Regions from separate parts of the Kitasatospora sp. NPDC047058 genome, predicted to be linked through region 2. Evidence: predicted binding sites of a transcription regulator. Region 2 holds the regulator's gene; each other region holds the start of a gene.
The links. Region 2 encodes HrcA, which represses chaperone genes, less so after heat shock. Its sites were predicted from a motif close to TTNGCACTCNGNNNNNCNGAGTGCNAA; they were not measured.
Positions count from the first base shown of each region.

Region 1: groES (co-chaperone GroES) is a predicted target of HrcA. The motif match lies at 2,197-2,223, and genes of this name have one in related genera.
Region 3: ABZ885_RS16510 (FmdB family zinc ribbon protein) is a predicted target of HrcA. The motif match lies at 3,435-3,461, and genes of this name have one in related genera.

Region 1 is NZ_JBEYVJ010000064.1:22,177-31,999, reverse strand. Features, by position in the region: partial or broken gene ABZ885_RS13180 (polysaccharide deacetylase family protein) at 1-567, shown strand, start outside; gene ABZ885_RS13175 (class I SAM-dependent methyltransferase) at 598-1,773, opposite strand; gene ABZ885_RS13170 (hypothetical protein) at 1,791-2,105, opposite strand; gene groES (co-chaperone GroES) at 2,366-2,671, shown strand; gene groL (chaperonin GroEL) at 2,788-4,416, shown strand; gene ABZ885_RS13155 (LysR family transcriptional regulator) at 4,585-5,613, shown strand; gene ABZ885_RS13150 (WhiB family transcriptional regulator) at 5,688-6,014, opposite strand; gene ABZ885_RS13145 (response regulator transcription factor) at 6,570-7,181, shown strand; gene shbA (RNA polymerase sigma factor ShbA) at 7,706-8,287, shown strand; gene guaB (IMP dehydrogenase) at 8,539-9,823, shown strand, end outside.
Region 2 is NZ_JBEYVJ010000034.1:17,506-27,328, forward strand. Features, by position in the region: gene ABZ885_RS07980 (DUF2785 domain-containing protein) at 1-643, opposite strand, end outside; gene ABZ885_RS07985 (hypothetical protein) at 770-1,516, shown strand; gene ABZ885_RS07990 (hypothetical protein) at 1,584-2,174, opposite strand; gene htpX (zinc metalloprotease HtpX) at 2,205-3,125, opposite strand; gene hrcA (heat-inducible transcriptional repressor HrcA) at 3,388-4,422, shown strand; gene dnaJ (molecular chaperone DnaJ) at 4,496-5,641, shown strand; gene ABZ885_RS08010 (16S rRNA (uracil(1498)-N(3))-methyltransferase) at 5,794-6,543, shown strand; gene ABZ885_RS08015 (PDZ domain-containing protein) at 6,670-9,823, shown strand, end outside.
Region 3 is NZ_JBEYVJ010000090.1:10,176-19,998, forward strand. Features, by position in the region: gene ABZ885_RS16500 (potassium/proton antiporter) at 139-1,629, shown strand; gene ABZ885_RS16505 (MFS transporter) at 2,015-3,280, shown strand; gene ABZ885_RS16510 (FmdB family zinc ribbon protein) at 3,473-3,784, shown strand; gene ABZ885_RS16515 (hypothetical protein) at 4,028-4,315, shown strand; gene mscL (large conductance mechanosensitive channel protein MscL) at 4,345-4,764, shown strand; gene ABZ885_RS16525 (hypothetical protein) at 4,798-5,133, opposite strand; gene ABZ885_RS16530 (sigma-70 family RNA polymerase sigma factor) at 5,259-6,230, opposite strand; gene ABZ885_RS16535 (phosphatase PAP2 family protein) at 6,635-7,558, shown strand; tRNA gene ABZ885_RS16540 (tRNA-Arg) at 7,663-7,735, opposite strand; gene ABZ885_RS16545 (aldo/keto reductase) at 7,921-8,913, shown strand; gene ABZ885_RS16550 (glycosyltransferase family 39 protein) at 9,036-9,823, shown strand, end outside.

The DNA.
Region 1 (9,823 bases), on a different contig from region 2:
TTCATCACCATCGACGACGGCGCCGAGAAGGACCCGAAGTTCGTCGAGATGCTGACCGACCTCAAGGTGCCGGTCTCGATGTTCCTGACCCGGGACATCGTCAAGGACAACTACGGCTACTTCAAGCCGCTCCAGGCGCTCGGCAACCACGTCCAGAACCACACCGTGGACCACCCGGTGATGAGCAAGATCGCGCCGGAGAAGCAGAAGTCCGAGATCTGTGACGCCCAGTCGGCGCTCACCCAGCAGTACGGCGCCGCGCCGCTGCTGTTCCGCCCGCCGTTCGGGGACGGCGCCAACACCCCGGCCCTGAACGGCTCGGTGCAGCAGTGCGGGCCGCGCGCGATCGTGCTCTGGCGCGAGTCGATGCAGATCCACGACATGCAGTACCAGGCGGCGGACAAGAAGCTGAAGCCCGGTGACATCATCCTCGCCCACTTCCGCGGCCCGAAGGAGCTCAAGGGCGCGACGATGACCCAGATGTTCGGCGACCTGCTGGCCCGGATCCAGGAGCAGGGCTTCGCGGTGGCCCGACTGGAGGACTACATCCAGGCGCCCGCGTCCTGACGGCGCGTCCCCGGGCCCGGGCGGCCCGTCCTAGGAGGCCTGTACGGGCTGCCCGAGCATCATCAGCGGCCCGTGGTCGGTGCGGCTGAGGATCACCGTGACGGTGTTCGGGCCGCTCGGCTTCAGCTGGCGGCGCAGCTCCTCCGGGGTGATCGCCATCCCGCGCTTCTTGATCACCACCGTGCCGACGCCGCGCTCGCGCAGCAGCGCCTTCAGCTTCTTGATGTGGAACGGCAGCACGTCGGTGAGCTCGAAGGCGTGCGCGTACGGGGTCGCGACCAGCTCGTCCGAGGTCAGGTAGGCGATCTTCGGGTCGATCAGCCGGCCGTTCACCTGCCCGGCGACCTCGGCGACCAGGTGGGCCCGGATCACCGCGCCGTCCGGCTCGTACAGGTAGCGGCCGACCGGGCCGGCCGGAGGGTCGGGCAGGTCGCCGCCGGTGAGGCTGGCCTGCGCGGGGAGCAGGGTGGCCCGGTGCGGGCGGTCGGCGCGGGCGCCGAACCAGAGCACCGCCTCCTTGACGTCGCCGTGGTCGGAGACCCACTCGGCCTCGGCGTCCGCCGGGACCGCCTCGTGCGGGATGCCCGGGGCGACCTTCAGCGCGCCGACGGGAGTGCGCCGCCCGGTCTCGATCGCCCAGGAGAGCGGCGGGGCGTACGCCTCGGGGTCGAACACCCGGCCGCGCGAGGTCCGGCGGGCCGGGTCGGTGAAGACCGCGTCGAAGCCGGTGACGTCCACCTCGGCGACGTCCGCGCAGCGCACCTCGACCAGCTCGGCCAGGCCCAGCGCGGCGGCGTTGGCGGCGGTGGCCGCGCAGGCGGCCGGGTCCCTGTCGACGGCCAGCACCTCGATGCCGGCCCGGGCCAGCGCCAGCACGTCCCCGCCGATCCCGCAGCAGAGGTCGGCCAGCCGCTTCACGCCCAGGTCCGCGAAGCGCCGGGCGCGCCACTCGGCGACGCTGCGGCGGGTGGACTGCTCGACCCCGTTGGGCGTGAAGTACATGAGGTCGGCGTCCGCGCCGAACTTGGCCCGCGCCCGCTGCCGCAGCCGCGCCTGCCCGAACGCCGCCGACACCAGCTCCGCGGGGTGCTCCCGCCGCAGCCGGGTGGCCAGCGCCAGCTCGTCCTCGGGCGCGAACTCGCGCAGTTCGGCGAGCAGGGACTGCCCCCGGGGGGTCAGCAGGGGCTGCAGGTTCTCGGTGTCCACGGGGTCATTCTCGCCGCTCACAGCCCGGGGAGGCCCGCGCAGCCCCAGACCGGCAGCACGAAGGGCGCCACCCCGGCGGCGACCGCCAGGTACTCGTACCCGGCCCGCCAGCCGCGGACGACGACGGCGACGGGCACCCCGTAGCCGATCACGAGGGCGGACAGCCCGCCGGCCCACAGGATCTGGTCCGTGCTGCCGCCCGCGGCCTCGGCGGCGGCCCCGGCGGCCCAGAAGGCGGCGAGCGGGAGGGCTCCCAGCACCGGCAGGAGCAGCAGCGCGAGCAGGGCGTCCTTCGGCCGGGACGGGCCGATGCGCACCGGAGTGTGGGTCATGGAACGAGTCTGCGGCGCGCTCTCGGACCGCACATGAGTACGGCTACTCATCCCGTGCACGCCCCGCCCCCCGGAAACGGCGGGCGCGTCGTTGGCACTCTGGTTGACTGAGTGCTAACCGCGGCCTATGGTCGTCCTTGGCACTCTCCCCATGGTGAGTGCTAACGCGATGACGCGTGTCTGACCCCCGCGACGGCAGGCCCGCAGGTTCGCCACCTACCCGTTAGAAAACCCCGTAATCTCCGAAGGGGAGCTCGGACGTGACCACCAGCAGCAAGGTTGCCATCAAGCCGCTCGAGGACCGCATCGTGGTCCAGCCGCTCGACGCCGAGACCACCACGGCCTCCGGCCTGGTTATCCCGGACACCGCCAAGGAGAAGCCCCAGGAGGGCGTCGTCCTGGCCGTCGGCCCGGGCCGCTTCGAGGACGGCCAGCGTCTGCCGCTCGACGTCGCCGTCGGTGACATCGTCCTGTACTCGAAGTACGGCGGCACCGAGGTGAAGTACCAGGGCGAGGAGTACCTCGTCCTCTCGGCCCGCGACGTCCTCGCGATCATCGAGAAGTAAGACGTTCCAGCCCGCCCCGGATCCGTGTCCCAAGTGACAGGGGCCCGGGGCGTGGTTGTTGGTTCACGTAGTCGAGCGGCCATCCTGACGGCCGCAGCCCCGAGGGAATAGGGAACATGGCGAAGATCCTGCAGTTCGACGAGGACGCCCGCCGCTCGCTGGAGCGCGGTGTCAACAAGCTGGCCGACACCGTCAAGGTGACCATCGGCCCCAAGGGCCGCAACGTCGTCATCGACAAGAAGTTCGGCGCCCCGACCATCACCAACGACGGTGTCACCATCGCCCGTGAGGTCGAGCTGGACGACCCGTACGAGAACCTTGGCGCGCAGCTCGTCAAGGAGGTCGCCACCAAGACCAACGACGTCGCGGGTGACGGCACCACCACCGCCACCGTGCTGGCCCAGGCCCTGGTCAACGAGGGTCTGCGCAACGTCGCCGCCGGTGCCGGCCCGGCCGCCCTGAAGAAGGGCATCGACAAGGCCGTCGCCGCCGTCTCCGAGCACCTGCTGTCCGTCGCCCGCGAGATCGAGGGCAAGGACGACGTCGCCGCCGTCGCGTCCCTCTCCGCGCAGGACACCCAGGTCGGCGAGCTGATCGCCGAGGCGATCGACAAGGTCGGCAAGGACGGTGTCATCACCGTCGAGGAGTCCAACACCTTCGGCGTGGAGCTGGACTTCACCGAGGGCATGCAGTTCGACAAGGGCTACCTGTCGCCGTACTTCGTCACCGACGCGGAGCGGCAGGAGGCGGTCCTGGAGGACCCGTACATCCTGATCAACCAGGGCAAGATCTCCTCCATCCAGGAGCTCCTGCCGCTGCTGGAGAAGATCCTGCAGGGCGGCGCCACCAAGCCGCTGCTGATCATCGCCGAGGACGTCGACGGCGAGGCGCTGTCCACCCTCGTGGTGAACAAGATCCGCGGCACCTTCAACGCGGTCGCGGTCAAGGCCCCGGGCTTCGGTGACCGCCGCAAGGCGATCCTGGGCGACCTGGCCACCCTGACCGGCGGCACGGTCATCTCCGAGGAGGTCGGCCTCAAGCTCGACCAGGCCGGTCTGGACGTGCTGGGCACCGCCCGCCGCGTGACCATCACCAAGGACGAGACCACCATCGTCGAGGGTGCGGGCGACACCGAGGCCGTGGCCGGCCGCGTGGCCCAGATCAAGGGCGAGATCGCCAACACCGACTCCGACTGGGACCGCGAGAAGCTGCAGGAGCGCCTGGCCAAGCTGGCCGGCGGCGTCTGCGTCATCAAGGTCGGCGCCGCCACCGAGGTGGAGCTGAAGGAGCGCAAGCACCGCCTGGAGGACGCCATCTCGGCGACCCGCGCCGCGGTCGAGGAGGGCATCGTCGCCGGTGGTGGCGCCTCCCTGGTCCACGCCGCCAAGGTGCTGGACGGCGGCCTGGGCCTGTCGGGCGACGAGGCGACCGGTGTCGCGGTCGTCCGCAAGGCGCTGCACGAGCCGCTGCGCTGGATCGCCCAGAACGCCGGCCTGGAGGGCTACGTCATCACCTCCAAGGTCTCCGAGCTGGAGGCCGGCCAGGGCTACAACGCCGCCACCGGCGAGTACGGCGACCTGGTCAAGGCCGGCGTCATCGACCCGGTCAAGGTGACCCGCTCCGCGCTGGAGAACGCCGCCTCGATCGCCTCCCTGCTGCTCACCACCGAGACCCTCGTGGTGGAGAAGAAGGAGGAGGAGGCCGACAACGGTCACTCGCACGGCGGTCACGGCCACTCGCACTGACGCCCCTTGCGTCCGCCGGCCCGCCCGGCAGCCGGAGGCCCGGCCCGCACCCCACGGGGTGCGGGCCGGGCCTTCCGGTGTTCCGCGGCAGTTCGGCGTACGCTGCTGGTGGGAGTCCAGTTATCAGCAGAATTTTGCGGACGGCAAAGCTTGCCTTATAACTGAGGCATGATCGAGGCCCGCCATCTGCGCGTCCTGCGTGCCGTCGCCCGCACCGGCTCCTTCTCCGCGGCCGCCCGCGAGCTGGGCTGCACGCAGCCCGCCATCAGCCAGCAGATGAAGGCCCTGGAGAAGTCCGTGGACACCCCGCTGGTGGTCCGCTCGGGGCGCGGCATGCAGCTGAGCGAGGCCGGTCGGGTCCTGCTCAAGCACGCCACCGGCATCCTGGCCGGCCTCTCGGCCGCCGAGGAGGAGGTGGCGGCGATCGCCGGGCTGCGGGCCGGGCGGGTGCGGCTGGTCTCCTTCCCCACCGCCAGTTCCACCCTGGTGCCGCCCGCCGTCGCCCGGCTGCGGGACAGCCATCCGGGGGTGCGCGTGTCGCTGGTCGAGGCGGAGCCGCCGGAGTCGCTGGCGATGCTGCGCGGCGGCGAGTGCGAGGTCGCGCTGGCCTTCCGCTACCCGCAGGCCCCCGGCGGCGCGCCGGCGGCGCCCTCGCCCGCCCACGGCACCCCGCGCGAGGCGCGGGCCGAGGCGAACCTGGAGGCGCAGCAGCTCAGCGCCGGCGCCGACTGGTCCGACCTGGTGGTCACCCCGCTGCTGGACGACCCGCTGGTGGGCCTGCTGCCCGCCGCGCACCCGCTGGCCGGGCGGGCCGGCGGGGACGGCGGGAACGGCGGGGGCAGCCCGGTGGAGCTGGCCGAGCTGGCCGGGGAGCAGTGGATCGCCGGCTGCCCGCAGTGCCGGGGCCACCTGGTGGAGCTGTGCGCGGGGGCGGGCTTCGAGCCCCGGATCGACTTCGCGACCGACGACTACCCGGCGGTGGTCGGCCTGGTGGCGGCCGGGCTCGGGGTGGCGGTGCTGCCGGGTCTGGCGCTGGAGTCGGTGCGCCCTGACGGCGTGTCGGCGGTGCCGTTGCGGACCGCGTCGGGGGTGCCGGCGGTGCGGCAGGTGGTCGCCCTGACCCTGCCGGACCTGGCCGAGGTGCCGGCCGTGTCGCTGATGCTGGAGCGGCTGGCGGGTGCGGCCGCCGGGCGCTGACCCCGGTTCACCCGGGCGGGCGCCCTGAAGCGCCGCGAAGAAACGTTTCTCCACGGCGTGGCCCGGGTGGATTGTTAGCGCTGCAGCCCCGTCGGCGCGGTCAGCGGAACCTCCACCAGGCGGTTGCGCGAGCGGCCCATCATCTCCTCGCGCTCGTCCTCGGTCAGGCCGCCCCAGACGCCGTAAGGCTCCCGGACCGCCAGCGCGTGCGCGGCGCACTCGGTGCGTACCGGGCATCGCATGCAGACCTCCTTGGCGCTGGCCTCGCGCGAACTTCGCGCGGCCCCGCGCTCGCCCTCGGGGTGGAAGAAGAGCGAGCTGTCCACGCCGCGGCAGGCCGCGGAGAGCTGCCAGTCCCAGAGGTCGGCGTTGGGGCCGGGGAGGCGGGAGAAATCTGCCATGGCTCATTCCCTTCAGAGGCTCGTCGGCCGGCGGCCGGCCGCCAGCGGACTGGGCGGCACGGCGGGGCTTCGATGCGCTGGTGTGGACACCTGGAAATATGACTTAAGGCAACTCCATGGACAAGTCACCCACAGAGTGGCACAACAGTCAATGACCATACGAAAGCTATAAAAACGGGCAAAGTGGGCATGGACTCCGGCGGGCGCAGACGTGGCAATCGGGTGGCCGACGGGCGCGCGGCGCTCCGGACCGGTGTGCGGGTCGTACGCCGACCGCGCGCGAGCTGCACAAAAGTGCGGCGTGTGCACCGCGATGCGGCTGATCGGTAACGGGTCGGCCACGTACAGTGGTGGAGATGGCCCTGAAGGCCGTAACTCATTCGAGTGACGGTCGTTGGAAGTGCGGAGGCGGTTAGCGGGCGCCGGACGTCGGGAACGATCGCGGGGAAGTTCAGGCGATCGGCACCGGGTCCGTCGCCAATCGGCCGTGTCGGAGAGATTCGTACCAGCCAGGAGGCTCAACGTGACGCGGATCAGCTGCGGAGGACGACGGTCATGACTTCCGTTCTCGTTTGCGACGATTCCCCGCTCGCCCGCGAGGCGCTTCGCCGCGCGGTCGCGACCGTACCCGGCGTCGACCGGGTCACCACCGCGACGAACGGGGAGGAGGTCCTCCGCCGCTGGGTGGCCGACCGCTCCGATCTCGTTCTGATGGACGTCCGGATGCCCGGCCTCGGCGGGGTCGAGACCGTCCGGCGGTTGCTGTCCGCCGACCCGGGCGCGCGGATCATCATGCTCACCGTCGCCGAGGACCTCGACGGCGTCGCCCTCGCGGTGGCCGCCGGCGCCCGCGGGTACCTGCACAAGGACGCCTCGCGCGCCGAGCTCCGGGCCACCGTCACCCAGGCCCTCGCCGACCCGACCTGGCGGCTCGCCCCGCGCCGGCTGCGCAGCCCCGACATGGGGGCCGCGCCGACGCTGACGGCGCGTGAGATCCAGGTGCTGGAGGGCATGAGCCACGGCCGCAGCAACGCCGAGATCGGCCGCGAGCTGTTCCTCTCCGAGGACACCGTCAAGACCCACGCCCGGCGGCTGTTCAAGAAGCTCGGCGCCTCGGACCGCGCGCACGCGGTGGCCCTGGGCTTCCGGTGGGGCCTGGTCCGCTGACCGCCGGCGGCTCCGCCGGCCGCGGCGGGCTGCTCGCGATTCCTCCCGTCGGGGCGTGTGACGTTACGGTCCCGAGGTTGCACCATGGAGTGGTGGAGCACCTCGGGGACCAGCGGACAGGCACTGCGGCGAACCACGCAGCCGCAGGACACTCGGCGGACGGCGCGACGGACGGGACCACCACCGACAGCGGCGGGGCGGGAGGCGGCACGGTGCAGGAGGGGCCGGTGGTGCGCGCCGGCGCGGCGCGCGGCGCCGCACCGCATAACGTTCCGGTGCACAACTCCGGACGCGGTGCCGCGTTTTCCCGCTCGACCAGGCACCATGGACCGATGCGCGACGACGTGGCCGGTACTGCCGGCGAGGCGGACCCGGTGGAGGCCGAGCCCTCCGGCCCGGGTCACGATCCGTCGTACGCGGATCCCGGCGACGGCGGGCCGGACCACGGCGACCACGCAGCCGGTGCGGACGCGGCCGCCCGACGGGCGGCCGGCGGCGGGATCGGCCCCGACCGGGCACCGGTGCTGGGCACCGGCGGCTCCCCGCTGGTCGGCGAGCTGGTCGCGGCCGCCGTGCGCGGCGAGGGCCCGGCGATCGACGCGCTGCTCGCCTACGTCCACCCGCTGGCCCTGCGCTACTGCCGCGGCCGGCTGGTCCGGCTGCCCGGCGGCGCCCGGCACCACGTCGACGACGTCGCCCAGGAGGTCTGCGTGGCGGTGCTCTGCGCGCTGCCGCGCTACCGGGACCAGGGTCGGCCGTTCGAGGCCTTCGTCTACGGCATCGCCGCCCACAAGATCGCCGACCTGCAGCGCGCCGCGATGCGCGGGCCGGGCTCGACGGTGATCCCGCCGGACGACATGCCGGAGGTGCCGGACGAGGCGCTCGGCCCGGAGGAGCGGGCGCTGCTCAGCAGCGACGCCGCCTGGGCCAAGGAGCTGCTCTCCAACCTGCCGGCCCGTCAACGCGAGCTGGTGCTGCTGCGGGTGGCCGCCGGGCTGTCGGCGGAGGAGACCGGCGAGGTGCTGGGGATGTCTCCCGGTGCCGTGCGGGTCGCCCAGCACCGCGCGCTCAGCCGGCTGCGGGCCCTCGCGGAGGAGTCCTCCTGACCGCTGCCCGGCCGGAATGAGCCACGGGTGCCGGGTGTTGTCAAGGGCACACGAGGACACATTCGCGGTGCCAGTACCATGGGGTATCGGCGCCTGGGCGGGTTGCCAAAGTTTCGGCGGTGCGAGCGGGGTTCCCCTGGAGGTTCCTCCAACGGCACCGGGCTTTCGGCGGCCTGAGCGAGTGAGCGATGACAGCGCCCCCACCCTCAGGGCGCGAGCGGAATAGGCCGGCCACGGAAGGTACCCCCGAAATGCCCATTAACACTGGCGTCAACGCCGCAGGCGTACCCGAGAAGTTCGCGATGCTCGGGCTCACGTACGACGACGTGCTGCTGCTGCCCGGGGCCTCCGAGGTGCTGCCGAACCAGGTCGACACCTCCTCGCGGGTCTCCCGGAACGTGCGCGTCAACATCCCGCTGCTCTCCGCGGCGATGGACAAGGTCACCGAGTCGCGGATGGCCATCGCGATGGCCCGCCAGGGCGGCGTCGGCGTGCTGCACCGCAACCTGTCGGTCGAGGACCAGGCCAACCAGGTCGACCTGGTGAAGCGCTCGGAGTCCGGCATGGTCACCGACCCGATCACGGTCGGCCCGGAGACCACCCTGGCCGAGGCCGACGCGCTCTGCGCCAAGTTCCGGATCAGCGGCGTGCCGATCGCGGACGGGGCGGGCAAGCTGCTCGGCATCGTCACCAACCGCGACATGGCCTTCGAGTCGGACCGCAGCCGCCAGGTCCGCGAGATCATGACCCCGATGCCGCTGATCACCGGCAAGGTCGGCATCTCCGGCGAGGACGCCATGGCGCTGCTCCGCCGCCACAAGATCGAGAAGCTGCCGCTGGTCGACGACGAGGGCCGGATCAAGGGCCTGATCACCGTCAAGGACTTCGTCAAGGCCGAGAAGTACCCGAACGCCGCCAAGGACGCCGAGGGCCGTCTGCTGGTCGGCGCCGCCGTGGGCGCCAGCGCCGAGGCGTTCGACCGGGCCCAGGCCCTGGTCGAGGCGGGCGTCGACTTCCTGGTCGTGGACACCTCGCACGGGCACAGCCACAACGCGCTGGCCTGGATCGCGAAGATCAAGTCGGCCGTCCGGGTCGACGTGGTCGGCGGCAACGTCGCCACCCGTGACGGCGCCCAGGCGCTGATCGACGCCGGCGTGGACGGCGTCAAGGTCGGCGTCGGCCCCGGCTCCATCTGCACCACCCGCGTGGTCGCCGGCATCGGCGTCCCGCAGGTCACCGCGATCTACGAGGCCGCCCAGGCCTGCCAGGCGGCCGGCGTGCCGGTCATCGGCGACGGTGGCCTGCAGTACTCCGGCGACATCGGCAAGGCGCTCGCCGCCGGTGCCGACACCGTGATGCTGGGCTCGCTGCTGGCCGGCTGCGAGGAGTCCCCGGGCGAGCTGCTGTTCATCAACGGCAAGCAGTTCAAGTCCTACCGCGGCATGGGCTCGCTGGGCGCGATGCAGACCCGCGGCCAGGCGCGCTCCTTCTCCAAGGACCGCTACTTCCAGGGCGAGGTCACCTCCGACGAGAAGC
Region 2 (9,823 bases):
ACACCACCCGCAGGGTCCGCAGCGTGTTGGACACGGTCGCGGGCACGACACCGGGCCGGCGCCGGCCGGTCGCGGCGATCGGGTCCAGCCAGGCCAGCGCCTGCCGCTCGGTCAGCTCGGGCCGGGTCAGGACGACGGCGACGGCCCGGCCGAGCCGGTCGTCCTCCATGGCGTCCAGGACGTGGCCGGTGGGCGCCAGCAGCCGGGCGGCGGCCAGCTCCAGCAGCGACGCCGGGTCGGCGACCAGCGGGCTGCGGCCGAACGCGGCCAGCAGGTCGGCGCCGTGCGCCACCGCGTGCAGCCAGCCGAGCCGCTCGTCCCAGCCGCGCAGGTCGGTCTCGGCGGGGTACCAGCGGGCGAAGGCGTCCCGCCAGGCCGGGCGGTACGCGCCGGCGTCGACGACCTCGGCGAGGACCAGCGGGGCGAAGGTGCGGGCCTGGATCTCGGGGTCGGCCAGCCGCCCGGCCATCTCGTCGCCGAGCGCGGACAGCTCCGGCGCGGCGAGCCGGGGGACCCAGCGGCACAGCTGCTCGTACGCGAGGCCGTCGCGGATCTCCGGGTCGGCGGAGCGCAGCGCGGCGCTGACCTCGGCCAGCAGGGCGGGGGTGGGCTCGGCCGACTCGATCTCGTTCCAGTTGATCACGGCCGGACCCTAGGGGCCGGCGCGCCCGCGGGCCACCGGTTTTCGGCGCGCCCGGGGCCGGGTGAGCACCCGGGGGCGTCCCTGTGGGAGAGTGCGGGCGATCACGAATCCCAGGGGGGTGGATCAGTGCGTGCACGTCATCTCACGGCGGCCGTGGCCGTGCTGGCGGTGCTCGGCGTCCCGGCCTGCTCCGCCGGCTCGCAGGACCGTCCGGCGACCGGTGCGACGTCCGTCGCGGCGGCCGGTGCGGCGCCCGGCCGGGTGCCCCTGCAGGACCGGCTGCGCGCCGGCCTGCTGACCGGGGACCGGCTGCCCCAGGGGTTCCGGCTGAACACGGCGGAGGTCGAGTCGACGACGACCGGGGCTCCGCACGGCCCGGCGTCCGCCGTCCCCATCGCGTCGATGCCGTGCTCCGAACTCGGCGTGGAGTCCTTCATGACGGCGCACGCCCCGCCCGCGGAGGACGTGGCGGTGGGGCTGGACCGGGAGCCGGTCGATCACGACGACCTCGGCTGGTCCGGCCAGGAGGCCCTCGACCGGTACCCGCCCGGGCAGGCGGCCGAGGTCATGGCCGCCATCCGCGGTGCCGCCGCGCGCTGCGCCTCGTACACCAACACGCTCTCGGACGGGACGCCGCTCCAGGAGACCGTCTCCGTCACGGCGGCCGGGGTGCCGGCCGACGACGGCCTGCTGCTCCACGTCACGTCGGTCTTCCCGGGCGGCACGAACCGTTTCGTGGACGAGACCGCCTTCGTCCGTACGGGTGATGTGATCCTCATGGTGCAGGAGGTCGCGGAGGAGAAGCCGTCGGCGGACACGGAGACCGTCCTCTCGGCCGCGGTGGCGGCGTACCGTTCCGCCGCCGCCGGCTGACGCCCCGGACCGCAGCCCCGCTGACCGCAGCCCGGTCCCTCAGCCCGGACCCGCCACCCCGCGGACCTCAGCCCCCCATGCCCGGGGCGCCCCAGACCGGGAACCAGCGGGTGAGGTCCTTCTCCAGCCGCAGGTCGTTCCCGAGCATCGCGTTGACCTGCAGCTCCAGCGGGCTGTTCCGCTTCTCCCCGCCGCCCGGGACCGGCGCGAAGGGGTAGAAGGTGCCGCGCTTGTACAGGTAGACCAGCGCCAGCGGCTGGCCCTCGTCGTTGCGGAACGCGACCAGCGAGCAGAGCAGCTGGGGCCCGAAGCCGTTCGCCTCCAGCTCGCTGTTGACCGCGTGCAGGTCGTTGACCAGGTCCGGCAGCTCCTCGGGCGTGTGCCGGGCGAGCAGCCAGGAGTAGCCGTAATCGTCCTTGGAGGCCTCCACCGGGACGCCGCCGCGCTCGGTGTCGGCGTCCAGCAGGGCCCGTACCTGCCGCTCGACCTCGCCGAACGCCCCGCCCTCGACCGAGGCGAAGCAGACCGAGCCGGTGCCGGTGGGCCGGAAGCCGGCCGCCGCCTCCAGGGTCAGCGCGGCGGACGGCACGCCGAACAGCTGGTCGAGGTCGGGCTTGACCGGCTTGGTGCGGCCGAAGAGCGCGTCCAGGATTCCCACGGCGGTCCTTCCGGTTCCGGAGGAGGCGGTTCAGCGGCCGAGCTCGGCCGAGATCTTGGCCAGCTGCTCCAGCCGCCGCTCCAGCGGCGGGTGGGTGGAGAGCAGCTGCGAGGCGGCGTCCCGGGCGCTCAGCGCCGGGGCGAAGTAGAAGGCGTTGTACGGCTGGGCCTTGCGCAGGTCCTTCGTCGGGATCGCGGCGATCTGGCCGGTCACCTTGGTCAGCGCCGAGGCGAGCGCGCTGGGCCGGCCGGTGAGCTGGGCGGCGGCCCGGTCGGCGGCCAGCTCGCGGTAGCGGGAGAGCAGCCGGGTGAGCAGGAAGCTGATCGCGTACACCACCATCGACACCAGCGGGATGACCAGCGCGACGATCGCGGCGTTGGAGTCGTTGTTGTTCCGGCCGCCGCCCATGAACCCGCCGTACACGGCGATCCGGGTCATGGCCCCGGCGAGCACCCCGAGGAACCCGGCGACGGTCATCACCGCGACGTCCCGGTGGGCGACGTGCGACAGCTCGTGCGCCAGGACGCCCTCCAGTTCCTCCGGCTCCAGCCGCCGGAGCAGGCCGGTGGTCACGCAGACCACGGCGTTCTGCGGGTTGCGGCCGGTGGCGAAGGCGTTCGGCATGTCGTTGTCGGCGACGGCGACCCGGGGCTTGGGCATGTCGGCGAGCGCACAGAGGCGGTCCACGGTGCCGTGCAACTGCGGGTACTGCTCGGGGGTGACCCGGTGGGCGCCCATCGCCCGTTCGGTGATCTTGTCGCTGAACCAGAACTGGGCCACGAAGAGCCCGCCCGAGATCAGCACGATCAGCGGCCAGGCCCCGCGCAGCAGCGCGATCAGCAGGCCGGTGAATCCGACGTACAGCAGCCCGATCACGAACATCGTCCCGACCATCCGGCCGGTCAGGCCGCGGTCCGGTGCGAAGCGGGTGTGCTGGCCCGAGGTGGACATCGCTGCTCCTCCGTTCGCCGTCCGCTTTCGATGCTGCCACCCGGACGGGCGCGGGGCATCACCCGCGCGCCGCCCGGTGCGGGCAGGATCACCCCGGGCGGGCCGTTCCTGCCGTCGGACCCGGGCCTTACACTGGCAGGTACGGTCCTGGCACTCGTGTGTTCAGAGTGCCAAAGCCGGGGCCCGCCCAGTGCGGCCCGCAGCAAGGCGATACGGACACATGTCACATCGGACAACGTGCGAAGACGGAGGTGCGTGCCCCATGGCCGGTGAGGTCCGCCAGCTGGACGACCGCAAGCTCGCGGTGCTTCGCGCCATCGTCCAGGACTACGTGGGCACCGAGGAGCCGGTCGGCTCCAAGGCGCTGGTCGAGCGGCACAACCTCGGTGTGTCCCCGGCCACGGTCCGCAACGACATGGCCGCGCTGGAGGAGGACGGTTACATCCACCAGCCGCACACCAGCGCCGGGCGGATCCCCACCGACAAGGGGTACCGCCTGTTCGTCGACCGGTTGGCCGAGGTCAAGCCGATGAGCGCGCCCGAGCGGCGGGCGATCCGGCACTTCCTGGACGGCGCGGTCGACCTGGACGACGTGGTGGCCCGTACGGTCCGGCTGCTCGCGCAGCTGACCCGGCAGGTCGCGGTGGTCCAGTACCCCTCGCTGTCCCGCTCCACCGTGCGTCACATCGAGCTGGTCGCGCTGGCCCCGGCCAAGGTGATGCTGGTCCTGATCACCAACACCGGCCGGGTCGAGCAGCGGCTCGTGGACTGCCCGGGCACGGTCGGCGAGACCGTCCTGGCGGACCTGCGCGCAAAGATCAACACCAGGGCCGTCGGCCGGCGCCTCCCGGAGGTGCCGGGGCTGCTGGAGGAGCTGCCCGCCCAGTTCGAGGCGGCCGACCGGCCGACCGTCACCACCGTCCTGGCGACGCTGTTCGAGGCGCTCGCCGAGCAGAACGAGGAGCGGATCATGCTGGCCGGCACGGCCAACCTGACCCGCTTCGGCCACGACTTCCCGCTCACCATCCAGCCGGTGCTGGAGGCACTGGAGGAGCAGGTCGTCCTGCTCCGCCTCCTGGGTGAGACCGCGGACGCCGGGATGACGGTCCGGATCGGCCGGGAGAACGCCTACGAGGGGCTGAATTCCACCTCCGTCGTCTCGGTCGGTTACGGTTCGGGCGACGAGAGCGTGGCCAAACTGGGTGTGATCGGTCCGACCCGGATGGACTATCCGGGCACAATGGGGGCGGTGCGAGCGGTGGCACGGTACGTGGGCCAGATCCTGGCCGAGTCGTAGGAACGGCCACCGTCGGAATCGGCGGTGGTACCAGTCGCAAGCACTTCAACAGGCGGAACAAGCGGAGCATTTGGTGGCCACGGACTACTACGCGGTACTCGGCGTCCGACGGGATGCGGGGCAGGACGAGATCAAGAAGGCGTTCCGGCGCCTGGCGCGCGAACTGCACCCGGACGTCAACCCGGACCCGAAGACGCAGGAGCGGTTCAAGGAGATCAACGCCGCCTACGAGGTGCTCTCCGATCCGCAGAAGCGCCAGGTCTACGACCTCGGCGGCGACCCGCTGTCGCCCAACGGCGGCGGCGGGGGTACGGGCGGCTTCGGCGCCGGCGCGGCCGGCTTCGGCTTCTCCGACATCATGGACGCCTTCTTCGGCGCCGCCTCCGGCCAGCGCGGCCCGCGCTCGCGGACCCGGCGCGGCCAGGACGCCATGATCCGGCTGGAGATCACCCTGGAGGAGGCCGCCTTCGGCACCACCAAGGAACTCCAGGTCGACACCGCCGTCACCTGCACCACCTGCAGCGGCGAGGGCGCCGCGCCCGGCACCTCCGCGCAGACCTGTGACATGTGCCGCGGCAAGGGCGAGGTCTCCCAGGTCACCCGGTCCTTCCTGGGCCAGGTCATGACCTCCCGTCCCTGCCCGCAGTGCCAGGGCTTCGGCACCGTCGTGCCGACCCCGTGCCCCGAGTGCGCCGGCGACGGCCGGGTCCGCGCCCGCCGCACCCTGACCGTCAAGATCCCGGCCGGTGTCGACAACGGCACCCGGATCCAGCTGGCCGGCGAGGGCGAGGTCGGCCCCGGCGGCGGCCCGGCCGGCGACCTCTACGTCGAGATCGCCGAGACCACCCACAACGTCTTCCAGCGCCGCGGTGACGACCTGCACTGCACCGTCACCATCCCGATGACGGCCGCCGCGCTCGGCACCCAGGTGCCGCTGCAGACCCTCGACGGGCTGGAGGAGGTCGACATCCGGCCCGGCACCCAGTCCGGCCAGTCGATCCCGCTGCACGGCCGCGGCATCACCCACCTGCGCGGCGGCGGCCGGGGCGACCTGATAGTGCATGTCGAGGTGCAGACGCCCACCAAGCTCGACCCCGAGCAGGAGGAGCTGCTGCGCCGTCTCGCGGTGCTGCGCGGCGAGGAGCGGCCCTCGGGCCAGTTCGCGCCGGGCCAGCAGGGGCTGTTCTCGCGCCTGAAGGACGCCTTCAACGGCCGCTGACGGCCGTACCGGCGCCCGGTGACCCCCGCGGGTCACCGGGCGCCGTCGTTCCACCGCACCCGGCCTCCGCGGCCCCGGCTGCCGCACCCCCGCCCGTGCGACCCGGCCACCGGACTTCCGACCCTTCAGCATCCCGACCCCCAGGACCCGCCATGACCGCGCCCGTGTTCGTCGTCGAGACCGCGCAGCTCGCCACCGCCGCCCCCGGCGCGGTGGTCCGCCTGGACGGCCCGGAGGGGCGGCACGCCGCCGCGGTGAAGCGGCTGGAGGCCGGCGAGGCGGTGACCCTCGCGGACGGGCTGGGCCTCGGCGCGGACGGCACCGTCGCGGCGGTGCACGGCAAGGACGCGATCGACGTGACCGTGGCCGCCGTCCGCCGCGAGCCCGAGCCGGCCCCGCGGATCGTCGTCGTCCAGGCGCTGCCCAAGGGCGACCGCGGCGAGCTGGCGGTGGAGACCATGACCGAGGTCGGGGTGGACGTGGTGATCCCCTGGGCCGCCTCCCGCTGCATCACCCAGTGGAAGGGCGAGCGCGGCGCCAAGGCGCTCGCCAAGTGGCGGGCCACCGCCCGCGAGGCGGGCAAGCAGTCCCGCCGGCTGCGCTTCCCCGAGGTCCGCGAGCCGATGACCACCCGGCAGCTGGCCCCCGTCCTGGCCGGGGCGGCGCTGGCGGCGGTGCTGCACGAGGAGGGCGCCGAACCGCTGGCCGGTGCTGATCTGCCGGGCACCGGGGACATCGTGCTGGTGGTCGGCCCCGAGGGCGGCGTCTCCCCGGACGAGCTCGCCGCCTTCGCCGAGGCCGGCGCCCGGCCGTTCCGGCTCGGCCCCTCCGTGCTGCGCACCTCCACGGCGGGCGTGGCCGCCGGCGCCCTGCTGCTGGGCCGCACCGGCCGCTGGAGCTGAGGACCCGCCGGAGCCGGCGGCTGTCCGGGCCGGCGAGCGCCCCCGACGTGGGCGGGCGTCCCCCGCGCGGGTCGGCTGTTCCGGAAATGCCGGTGCATCGTGCGCGTACCTGCCTAGGCTGGCCGTGTGAGCGAAACCCGGAGCACCTCAGCGGGCGCCTACCTGCGCCACCCTCACCTGCACGGTGACCTGGTCACCTTCGTGGCCGAGAACGACGTCTGGCTCGCCCCGCTGGACGGCGGCCGGGCCTGGCGGCTGACGGCCGATCACGTCCCGGTCCGGCGGCCGCGGTTCTCCCCGGACGGCCGGTACGTCGCCTTCACCTCCACCCGGGACGGTGCGCCCGAGGTGCACGTCGCCCCGGTGGACGGCGGCCCGTCCCGCCGGCTGACGTACTGGGGCAGCGACCAGACGCAGCTCCAGGGCTGGACGGCCGACGGCCGGCCGGTCGCCACCACCTCCGCCGGGCAGGCCACCCTGCGCCGCACCTGGGCCCACGCGGTGCCGCTGGACGGCGGCGAGCCGGTCCGGCTGCCGTACGGGCCGGTCGGCGGCCTGGCCTCCGAGCCGGGCGGCGACCGGACGCTGCTGGTCTCCGCCTTCGGCGCGGAACCGGCCTGGTGGAAGCGGTACCGCGGCGGCCGGGTGGGCAAGCTCTGGATCGGCGCCGAGGAGTTCGTCCGGATCCACCAGGAGCTCGACGGGCACATCGAGTCCCCGCTCTGGGTGGGCCGGCCCGGCGCGTCCCGGATCGCGTTCCTCTCCGACCACGAGGGCGTCGGCGAGCTGTACTCCAGCCTCCCGGACGGCACCGACCTGCGCCGCCACACCACCTCGCCGGAGGGCTTCTACGCCCGCACCGCCACCACCGACGGCACCCGGGTGGTCTGGCACAGCGCCGGCGACCTCTGGCTGCTCGACGGCCTGGACGGCCCGGACCAGGCGGCCGCCGCCGAGCCGCGCCGGCTGGACGTCCGGCTGGCCGGTCCGCGGGCCGGCCGCCGCCCCCGCCCGGTCCACGCGGCCCACTGGCTGGAGACCGCCGCCCCCGACCGCACCGGCCGGGCCGGCGCCGTCGTGGTCCGCGGCACCGTGCACTGGCTGACCCACCGGGAGGGCCCCGCCCGGGTGCTGGACGAGACGCCGGGCGTGCGCGGCCGGCTGGCCCGGGTGGTGCCCGGCGAGGACGGCGCCCAGGGGGTGCTCTGGGTGACCGACGCCGAGGGCGACGACGCGCTCGAGTACGCCCCCGCCGTGCTGGGCACCGAGCGCCGCCGGCTGGCCGCCGGGCAGCTCGGCCGGGTCCGCGGCCTGCTGGTGTCGCCGGACGGCAAGCAGGCCGCGGTCGGCTCGCACGACGGCCGGGTGCTGCTGGTCGCGCTGGCCGACGGCGCCGTGCACGAGCTGGCCCGCAGCACCGACGGCGAGGTCTCCGGGCTGGCGTTCAGCCCGGACTCGGCCTGGCTGGCCTGGTCGCAGCCGACCCCGGGGCTGGGCGCGTTCTCGCTGCGCCAGATCGTGCTGGCCAACCTGGCCACCCGGACGGTCGGCGAGGTCACCCCGCAGCGCTTCGTCGACACCTCGCCCGCGTTCACCGCGGACGGCAAGCACCTGGCCTTCCTCTCGGTGCGCAACTTCGACCCGGTCTACGACTCGCACGTCTTCGACCTGTCCTTCCCGAACGGCTGCCGCCCGTACCTGGTCACGCTGGCCGCCGACACGCCGTCCCCGTTCGGGCCGCAGCGCGCCGGGCGGCCGGTCGGCGGCGAGGAGGACGAGCCGCGGGGCAAGAAGACCGACGGCGAGGAGGGCTCCGCCGACACGCCGCCGGCCACCCGGGTCGACCTGGACGGCATCGCCGACCGGATCATCCCGTTCCCGGTCGAGGGCGGCCGGTTCGGCAGCCTGAGGGCGGCCAAGGACGGCGTGCTCTGGACGAGGGTCCCGCTGCTCGGCGAGCTCGGCGACGAGGCGGCCTCGCTGGAGGACGAGCGGCCGCGCCCGGCCCTGGAGCGGTTCGACTTCCGCAAGCGCCGCGCCGAGCACCTGGTCGACGGCCTGGACGGCTTCGCGGTCAGCGGCGACGGCACCCGGCTGGCCGTCCTGGACGAGGGCGAGCTGCGGATCGTCCCCGCCGACCACAAGGCGTCCGGGGACGACGACGAGATCGCGGTCGACCTGGAGCGGCTGCGCGTCACCGTCGACCCGGCCGCCGAGTGGCGGCAGATGTTCGACGAGAACGGCCGCCTGATGCGCGACAACTTCTGGCGCCCCGACCTCGCCGGCGTCGACTGGGACGGCGTGCTCGCCCGCTACCGGCCGCTGGTGGACCGGCTCGGTTCGAAGGACGACCTGGTCGACCTGCTCTGGGAGGTGCACGGCGAGCTGGGCACCTCGCACGCCTACGTGCTGCCGCACGGCGTCCACACCGAGGCGGCCCGCCGGCAGGGCAAGCTCGGCGCCGACCTGGTCAAGGACGGCGAGGTCTGGCGGATCGCCCGGATCCTGCCCGGGGAGTCCTCCGACCCGCGGGCCCGCTCGCCGCTGGCCGCGCCCGGCGCCGCCGTCCGCCCGGGCGACGCCGTCCTCGCCGTCAACGGCCGCCCGGTCGACCCGGTCACCGGCCCGGCGCCGCTGCTGGCCGGCACCGCCGGGCAGCCGGTCGAGCTCACCGTGGCCGGCAAGGACGGCACCGACCAGCGCCACCCGGTGGTCGTGCCGCTCGCCGACGACGAACCGCTGCGCTACCACGACTGGGTGGCCGGACGGCGGGCCGTCGTCCGGGAGCTGTCCGGCGGCCGGCTCGGCTACCTGCACGTCCCCGACATGCAGGTGGCGGGCTGGGCGCAGATCCACCGCGACCTGCGCTCGGAGATGGCGAAGGAGGGCGTGGTCGTCGACATCCGGGAGAACCGGGGCGGCCACACCTCGCAGCTGGTGATCGAGAAGCTGGCCCGCCGGATCGTCGGCTGGGACGTCGCCCGGGACATCGCCAGCCCGGTGCCCTACCCCGGCGACGCCCCGCGCGGGCCGGTGGTGGCGCTGGCCGACGAGTACTCCGGCTCGGACGGCGACATCGTCAACGCCGCGATCCAGGCGCTGGGGCTCGGCCCGGTGGTCGGCACCCGGACGTGGGGCGGCGTGATCGGCATCGACAGCCGGTACACGCTGGTCGACGGCACCCTGGTGACCCAGCCCAAGTACGCCTTCTGGATGGAGGGCTACGGCTGGGGAGTGGAGAACCACGGCGTCGACCCGGACGTCGAGGTGCCGATCGCGC
Region 3 (9,823 bases), on a different contig from region 2:
GGCAAAATGTTAGACTGAGTAACGATCCGCAAGGGGAGCAATCGGCGTGCCCTGCCGTCCGCCTCCCTTCCGGTCGACTCCCGGCCTCACCGCCGCCAGACACCCCGCCCGCCCCCAGCCTGCCCGAGGTGCCCCTGCGTGAATGTCGACCACCTGAACCAGCTGCTCCTCGAGTTCTCCGTGATCCTGCTGGTCGCGGTGGTCGCCGTGCGGATCTCGACCCGGTCGGGGCTGCCCAGCCTGCTGATCTACCTCGGCATCGGTGTGGCGCTCGGCCAGAACGGCATCGGCGTCACCTTCAACAACGCCGAGCTGACCCAGGTGCTCGGCTACGCGGCCCTGGTGGTGATCCTGGCCGAGGGCGGCCTCAAGACCAGCTGGCGCGAGGTCAGACCGGCGATGCCGGCCGCCACCGTGCTCGCCACCCTCGGCGTCGGGATCAGCGTCTTCGTCACCGCGGCCGGCGCGCACTGGCTGGTCGGGCTGGACTGGCGCACCTCGCTGCTGCTCGGCGCGATCGTCTCCTCGACCGACGCCGCGGCCGTCTTCTCCGTCCTGCGGATGGTGCCGCTGCCGCACCGGCTGACCGGCCTACTGGAGGCCGAGTCCGGCTTCAACGACGCGCCCGTGGTCATCCTGGTCGTCGCCTTCGCCACCGCCGGCGAGCTGGACTCCTGGTACGTCCTGGTCGGCACGATCGCCGCCGAGCTGGCGATCGGCGCCGCGGTCGGTTTCGCGGTCGGCAAGCTGGGCGCGTTCGGGATCAAGCACGTCGCCCTGCCGTCCTCCGGCCTCTACCCGATCGCCGTCATGGCGCTCACCGTGCTCGCCTACGCGGGCGGCGCACTGCTGCACGGCTCCGGCTTCCTCGCCGTCTACATCAGTGCCGTCATCCTCGGCAACGCCAAGCTGCCGCACGGCCCCGCCGTCCGCGGCTTCGCCGACGGCCTGGCCTGGATCGGGCAGATCGGGATGTTCGTCCTGCTCGGTCTGCTCTGCACCCCCGAGACGATGGGCTCCTCCGTGGTGCCCGCGCTGGTGATCGGCGCCGTCCTGGTGTTCGTGGCCCGGCCGCTCTCGGTGGTGCTGACCCTGACGCCGTTCAAGCTGCCCGGCCGCGAGCAGGCCCTGCTGAGCTGGGCCGGGCTGCGCGGGGCGGTGCCCATCGTGCTCGCCACCATCCCGATGGTGTCCGGCGCGCCGATGGCCCAGGACGTCTTCAACATCGTCTTCATCCTGGTCGTCGTCTTCACCCTGCTCCAGGGCCCGACTCTGCCGCTGGTCGCCCGCTGGCTGCGGATCGGCGAGGGGTCGATGGGCCAGGACCTCGGCATCGAGTCCGCCCCGCTGGAGAAGCTGCACGGACACCTGCTGTCGGTGGCGCTGTCGCCGACGTCGAGGATGTCGGGCGTGGAGATCGGCGAGCTGCGGCTGCCGGCCGGCGCGGCGGTCACCCTGGTGGTCCGCGAGGGGAGCAGCTTCGTGCCCGACAAGGCGACGGTACTGCGCGGCGGCGACGAGCTGCTGGTGGTCACCACGGACGAGGTGAGCGAGGCCGCGGAACGCCGGCTGCGGGCCGTGGACAAGGGCGGCAAGCTCGCCGGCTGGCTGCACGGGCGGGGCACCTGAGGGCGGCAGGGCCGACAGCCCGAAGGCTTCGCGCGGCGTTCACCTTGACTTGGCAGGACAGGTTTGGACTGGTCCTGTATTGTCGAGGTCGGCGCGACATCTACGCGCGTAACGTATAATGGTTGCTACACCCCCAGCATCTGCCTGACGCAGAGTTGGCGCGACCGCTCGGCGGCCGCGGCCCGGCCTCGGCACCCAAGCCGACCCGGCCCGGTATCTACCCCGGTCGACGCGCGAGAGGACGACTCTCGGCGCCGTCGGGGCCACCCCATGCCCCTTCCGCGCTACCAGGCAGCAGGAAGGACCGACCGTGACGGCCCGCCGAACGGTCGAGAACGACGGCGTCCCCGCGGACGCCACCACGGACACCGCACCGCCCGCCCGCATCGGGTACGGCGCGCTGCTGCGCACCCCGGGCGCCTGGACGTTCCTGGCCCCCGCGTTCGCCGCGCGGCTGCCCTACGCGATGCTGAGTCTGGGCATCGTGCTGCTGGTCCTCGACACCCACGGCTCGTACGGCACGGCCGGCACCGTCGCGGCCGTCTCGGCCGTGGCCCAGGCCCTGGTCGGCCCGCAGACGGGCCGGCTGGCCGACCGGTACGGGCAGGCCGCCGTCCTGGTGCCCACCGTGGCCGTGCACGCGGTCTCGGTCGGCGCGCTGATCGCGCTGGCGCTGGGGCACGCCCCGGTCTGGGCCCTGCTGCTGGCCGCCGCGCCGGCCGGCGCCAGCGTGCCGCAGATCGGCGCGATGGTGCGCGCCCGCTGGGTCGCCAAGCTCTCCGCCGAGGGCGCACCGCCCGCCAAGCTGAACACCGCGTTCGCCTTCGAGTCGGTGACCGACGAGTTCACCTTCGTGATCGGCCCGGTGCTGGCCGGTGCCATCGCCACCTCGGTCAACCCCGCCACCGGGCTGGTCGCCGAGGCCGCGCTGACCGTCGTCGGCGGTCTGGCCTTCGCCACCCAGCGCCGCACCTCCCCGGCCCGGCACCCGCGGCAGCCGGGCGCCGCCCGGGTCTCCGCGCTCTCCTCGCCGGGCGTCCGGCTGCTGGCCGGCGCCTTCCTCGGCGTCGGCAGCGTCTTCGGCGCGATGCAGGTCTCGGTGACCGCCTTCACCGAGTCGGTCGGCCAGCCGGGCGCCAACGGCACGGTGTACGGGATCTTCGCCGGCGGCTCGATGCTGGCCGGCGTGCTGTACGGCATGGTCGCCTGGCGCCGGGCCGCCCGGCAGCGGATGCTGGCCAGCTACGCGCTGCTGGTGCTGGGCTGCTCGACGCTCTGGGCGATGCCCGACCTGGTCGCACTCTCCGTCGCCGGCCTGGTCTGCGGCCTGGCCATCGCGCCCACGCTGATCACCGGGTACACCCTGGTCGAGACGCTGGTCGCGGACGGTGCCAAGACCGAGGCCTTCACCTGGCTGACCGGCGCCATCGGCCTCGGCCTGGCGGCCGGGTCCACCGTGGCCGGGCGGCTGATCGACGGCCACGGGCCGTCGGCCGGGTTCCTGGTGCCGGTGGCAGGGGCCGGGCTGGGCCTGGTCGCGCTGGTCGCGCTGCGGCACCTGCTGGTCGCGCCGACCGCGGTGAGCAGCGTGGTCGCGGGCACCGGCGAGCGGGCCGTGGCACGGCAGCTGGTGGGGGCGGCGAAGGGCTGAGCACGGGTCGCGGGGGCTGCTGTGGGGCTGCTGCGGGGCGGTTGCCGGGCGGCGGCGAGGCGGTCGGGGGGCGGCCGGCGGGCGGCCGTCCCCGGCTCATCTCACATTCGAGTCGCTGGACTGATCCAGCGGAATGCCGCATCATTGACCATCGTTAGCACTCATCAGGCGAGAGTGCCAGGAGGAAGACAAGTGCCCACGTACCAGTACCAGTGCACCGAGTGCGGCAACGGCCTGGAGGCGGTGCAGAAGTTCACCGACGAGGCGCTGACCACGTGCCCCGACTGCCAGGGACGGCTCCGCAAGGTCTTCTCGGCCGTGGGTGTGGTCTTCAAGGGTTCCGGCTTCTACCGGACCGACAGCCGCTCGTCCTCCAGCAGCTCGGTGGGCGCGGGTTCGTCCTCGTCGTCCTCGACCTCGTCGGCTTCCTCGGCCCCGTCCTCGGGCGGCTCCGCTCCGGCGGCGAGCCCGGCTCCGGCGGCCGCGGCGAAGCCGGCCGGCTGACCCCAGGTTTTTCGCAAGGCCCGTTGGCCCCGCTTCCGGCGGGGCCGGCGGGCCTTGCGCCGTTCCCGGGTCAACCCGGTGCCCCGGATTCCTTCCTGCGGGTGACGGAGGTTTTCCACAGGGCCGGGTTGTCCACAGGCTGGGGGAAAGGCGTTCCCCCGCGAACGCCGACCGCCCAGAGTGTGCGTCACGAGAAGCCGGCCCGCCGCGGGCCGGCGCCCTGCGACCACCGGTGGTGCCCCCATGACGACGACCGCGGGCCTCCCCCGCCCGTTCCCCCTGCCGCTGCCCGCACCGGCCGTCCCGCCGCGGCGCGAGGTGCCGCCGTTCCCGCCGATCCGACGCGGGGGCGGGCGCGGCCACCGGCTCCGGCAGGCCCTCCGGCACCGGCCCGGCGTGCCGGCCGTGCTGCTGCTCGCGGTGGCCGCCGCGCTGGCTTTCGGGCCCGCGCGGGCGGGGCTGCCGCCGCCCGCGACCGCACCGGTCCACCGAACGGGTTGTCCGTCGGAGTCCGGCGAAGATCACCCGTGACCGTTCGGCGGCCTCGTCGTTCACGCGGCATGAAGGGCTTCAAGGAATTCCTGCTGCGCGGGAACGTCGTCGATCTCGCCGTCGCCGTGGTCATCGGTGCGGCGTTCACCAACATCGTCAACGCCTTCGTCAAGGGCGTGATCAACCCGCTCGTCGGTGCGTTCGGGCCCAAGGACCTGGACTCCTACACGTCCTGCATCAAGGGCCCGTGCGAAATGAGCGCGAGCGGCGAGGTCACGTCCGGCATCCTGATCCTCTGGGGATCGGTGCTGAGCGCGGCGCTGCAGTTCCTGATCACCGCGGCCGTCGTCTACTTCTGCGTGGTGCTGCCGATGATCAGGTTCACCGCCAAGCGGAAGACCCTCGCCGAGGAGCAGGCGGAGGCCGAGGCCAAGGAGGTCGTCCTGCTCACCGAGATCCGCGACGCGCTGGTCACGCAGCAGCGCTGAGCACCCCCGCGGCGGGCCGGGCGCCCGCCGCGCTCAGCCGCCGTGGTGCGGCGGGCGCTGGCTCAGGTACCAGTCCAGCCCCCGCCCGCCGCCACCGCCGCCGCCCGGGCGCTCGCCCCAGCCGGTGTCGGTGTCGTCCCGGGACTGCTGGTCCAGCGGGTCGCGGAAGACCAGCCGGGCCGCGGTCCTGGCGGCCGCAGGCGCTGCGGGGGCACCGGGCGCCGGGGCACCCGCCTCCGGCCCGGCCGCGGTCTCGTCGGCGGTCACGTCCGCGGTCACGTCGGCGGTCACGGTCTCGTCCGCGGTCACGTCGGCCCGCCCGGGGTTCTGCCCGGTCACCGGGCCGTCTCCGTCTCGCACATCGTCCACTCCTCCAGCCTAGGGCCGTCTTCACACTCCGCGGCCGCCGGGCGACCCGCTCCCGCACACACGCCGGCCCCGGGCGCGGAGTGGTCCGCGCCCGGGGCCCGGGGCAGTGGTCGGCGGCAGCAGCGTCAGGCGGCCTCGAAGCCCGCATGGTCGGCGATCTTCTTCAGCTCGGCCAGCGCGTGCTTCTCGATCTGGCGGATCCGCTCGCGGGTGAGCCCGTGCTGCTTGCCGACCTCGGTCAGGGTGCGCTCGCGGCCGTCCTCCATCCCGTACCGCGACCGGATGATCGACGCCGTGCGGTCGTCCAGGCGCCCGATCAGGTCGTCCAGCTCCTCGCGGCGGAGCATGACCATCACGGCGTCCTCGGGGGACGTCGCCCCGGTGTCCTCGACGAGGTCGCCGAACTGGGTCTCGCCCTCGTCGTCGACGGACATGTTGAGGCTGACCGGGTCGCGCGCCCAGTCGAGCACGTCCTTGATCCGGGCCTCGGTGGTGTCCAGCTCGGCCGCGATCTCGGCCGGCTCGGCCTCGCGGCCCAGTTCCTTGGACTTCTCGCGCTGCACCCGCCGGATCCGGCCGAGCTCCTCGACCAGGTGGACGGGCAGCCGGATGGTCCGCGACTGGTCGGCGATGGACCGGGTGATCGCCTGCCGGATCCACCACGTCGCGTAGGTGGAGAACTTGAAGCCCTTCGCGTAGTCGAACTTCTCGACCGCCCGGACCAGGCCTGCGTTGCCCTCCTGGATGAGGTCGAGGAGCGGCAGGCCGCTGCGCGGGTAGCGCCGGGCGACCGCGACCACGAGACGGAGGTTGGACCGGATGAAGACGTCCTTGGCGCGTTCCGCGTCCTCGGCTATCGCCTCGAGCTCCTCGCGCTTGACGCCCTCGGGCAGCTCTCCTTCGTCCATCAGGTGCTGGGCGTACACGCCGGCCTCGATCCGCAGCGAGAGCTCGACCTCCTCGGCGGCATCGAGCAGGGGCGTCCTGGCGATCTCGTCGAGGTACATACCGACCAGGTCACGGTCGGCCTCAAGGTTGGTCGGGCGGGCCGCGCGAGTCCGGTCGGCCCTGTCGCGAACGACGGCACGGGTGGCCATGCTTGCTCCCTTTGCTGGTGTTGCCGAGGTCTGCCTGCCTGCCCTGAGAGGGCAAGAAGTGCGGGCCCCGCGGGGCTCACACGTAACGATCCAACGAACAGATTCCGGACAACATTCCCAAGTCGCTCAGATTCTTCCAGCGATGCAGTATCCTGCCGGTTTTCACCCCGGTCATGGACGGAGGGTGACCGCGCCGATGCACCGGGTGCCAGGTGGACGACCGGTTCGGACCGGGCGCCGGTTCTTCGCAGACCCCGCACTTCGTGAAACCCCCGGACCGCCGCCGACGTTCCCGGGGCGCGCCGCGCCCACACTCCGGCGCGCGCAGGTCCTCCCCACAAAAGATGCCAAATCGCTATCGGCCCGGCGCCCGATCCGCACACCACACTGGGAAGGTGTCAGCCATGCACCTGACCAACCGCACGGCGCGCATCACCCCGCGTAGTCGCCATCTGCTCCGGCACACGGCGCTCGCGATCGCCTGCGCCGCGCTGTTCGCCGCCCTGGCGGCCCTGGTGCAGACCGGCTGGCACCCGCTCGACCGGCTCGACCACGCCTGGACCGACGGCCTGCACCGCTACGCGCGCGACCACACCGCGTGGACCGCCGCGATGCAGACGCTCTCCGACATCGGCGGCACGGTCACCATGCGGACGCTGCTCGGCATCGCCGCGCTCTGGCTCTGGCTGATCGGGGCGCGGGTGCTGGCCTGCTGGGTGGCGGCGCAGACGCTGGCCGGCTGGGGCGCGCAGTGGGCGTTCAAGCTCGCCTTCGACCGGGAGCGCCCGGCCTTCGCCGACCCGGTCTCGCACGCCGGGGGCCCGGCCTTCCCCTCCGGGCACGCGATGGCCTCCGCCATCACCTGCGCCGTCCTGGTCGGGCTGTTCTGGTCGCGGACCGGGCGCGGCGGGCGGATCGCCGCCTGCTCCGTCGCCGCACTGGCCGTGCTGGCCGTCGGCTGGACCAGGATCGCCCTCGGGGTGCACTGGCCGAGCGACGTGCTGGGCGGCTGGCTCGCCGCCGGGATCGTGCTGGGCACGGTCACCGTCGCCGTCGAGCTCTGGCGGCCCGGCGCCCTCGCCCGGGACGTCCGGCGGGTCAACTGGCGGACCAGACCCCGGGTCCAGCGCGTCCTGGTCTCCCCGACCGGCGCCACTCCGAGCGGGGTCACCTCGACCGGGGTCACCCCGGCCGGGCCGGACCGCCACGACCCGGCCCCCGGGAGCACCGCCGACCGGCCCGACGCACGGTCCGCCGAGGCGCACCACCGCCGCCCGGCGGACGCCCCCGCCTCCGCCCGACGGACGCCGCCGCCCGGCAGCCCGTGACACATCGTCAGGACCGCCGCCGGGCCGCGCCCGCACCCCGCCCGTAACGGCGGAAGCCCCGGACCACGTGTGGTCCGGGGCTTCCCCTCGGGTCGTTCCCGCTGTGCCCCAGGCAGGATTCGAACCTGCGACACCGGCTTTAGGAGAGCCGTGCTCTATCCCCTGAGCTACTGAGGCGCACTCGGTGGACAGCGTACCGGATCGGGGGTCGCGCGGGTGCTGGGGTTTCCGGGGTGCGGGGGGTGGCCGAGGAGTGCGGGGTGTCGGCGGGCGAGGCGGGCCGTTTTGCGGGCCGGGCTTGCCAGAATGCGTGGGCCGGGCCCGGCCGGGCCGGCGGTGGTGAGATCCGGAGGACGGTCGGCATGGAGGAGCGGACGGCGGGCAGGCTCGGGCGGGGCCTGTCGGTGATCGGGCTGGGGACGTGGCAGCTCGGGGCGGACTGGGGGCAGGTGGCCGATGACGACGCCCTGGCCGTGCTGGCCGCCGCGGTGGACTCCGGGGTGACCTTCCTGGACACCGCCGACGTCTACGGCGACGGGCGCAGCGAGCGGCTGATCGGGGCGTTCCTGCGCGGCCTCGGGCCGGCCCGGCCGGGCGGGATCGTCGTCGCGACCAAGATGGGCCGCCGCGGGCCGCAGGACCCCGCGGAGTTCACGCTGGACAACTTCCGCCGCTGGAACGACCGTTCGCGGGAGAACCTGGGCGTCGAGACGCTCGACCTGGTCCAGCTGCACTGCCCGCCGACCGCGGTGTACCGCACTCCCGCGGTCTACGAGGCGCTCGACACGCTGGTGGCCGAGAAGCGGACCGCCGCGTACGGCGTCAGCGTGGAGACGTGTGCGGAGGCGCTGGAGGCGATCGCCCGGCCGCACGTGGCCGGTGTGCAGATCATCATCAACCCGTTCCGGCAGAAGCCGCTCACCGAGGTGCTGGGCGCCGCGCACGAGGCGGGCGTGGCCGTCATCGCGCGGGTCCCGCTCGCGTCCGGCCTGCTGTCCGGGAAGTACCGGCACGACACCGTCTTCGCGCCCGAGGACCACCGCGCCTACAACCGCGACGGCTCCTCGTTCGACGTCGGCGAGACCTTCTCCGGAGTGGACTACGACACCGGCGTGGAGGCGGCCGCCGAGTTCGCCGCGCTGGCCCCGGAGGGTGCCACCCCGGCCCAGACGGCGCTGCGCTGGATCATCCAGCAGCCCGGGGTGACCACCGTGATCCCCGGCGCCCGCAACGCCGGTCAGGCCCGCGCCAACTCCGCCGCCGCCGCACTGCCCGCCCTGCCCGGGCCCACCCTGGACGCCGTCCGCGAGCTCTACGACCGGCGGATCCGGGCCCGGGTCCACCACCGCTGGTGACGGCCCGCCAGGCGCGGCCCGCACCGGGCCGCCTCGGGGGACGACTGCCGACAAGGCGTCAGGGCGCGTCCAGTAGCCTGCCAGGGACCGCACCCTCCCGCACGACCGCGAAGGCCCGCCCGATGAGACCAGCTGCCACCCCGCACCCGGCTCTCCGCCTGCTGGGGCAGGTGTGGCTGTGGCCCGCGCTGGCCATGCTCGCCGTCGGCGGGTACCGGCTCGGCACACCGGAGCTCTGGCGCGACGAGGTGGCGACGTGGACCGTGGCCACCCGGTCGTCCGGGGACCTGCTGCGGCTGCTCCAGCACGTCGACGCCAGCAACGGCGCGTACTACCTGCTGATGCACGGCTGGACGACGGTGTGCGGCGACTCCACCATCGCCCTGCGGCTCCCCTCGGTGCTGGCCATGGCCGGCGCGGCGGCGTTCGTGGCGCTCACCGCGCAGCGGCTGTTCGGCGGCCGGGTGGCGGCGATGAGCGGCGGGCTGCTGTTCGCCGTGGTGCCGCTGGTCTCCCGCTACGCCCAGGAGGCCCGCTCGTACGCCCTGGTGACCTGCGCGGTCGCCGCGGCGACCTGGTTCCTGCTGCGCGCCCTCGAACGGCCCGGGCTGCGGCGCTGGGCGCCGTACTGCGCGGCGATGGCGGTGGCCGGTGCGGGCCACCTGATCTCCTTCAGCACCCTCGCCGGGCAGGCCGGGCTGGTGCTGCTGCACCTCTGGCGGGTCCGGGGCGCGGGCGGGGTGCGGCGGCTGCTCTGGCAGTACCCGCTCGCGGTGGCCGTGGCGTCCCTCCCGGTGGTGCCGGTGCTGGTGCTGGGCAGCCGGCAGTCCGGGCGCCAGCTGGGCTGGATCGGCAAGCCGACCTTCACCCAGCTGCGGCTCTTCGGCGAGCCGCTGTTCGGCTCGGCCGG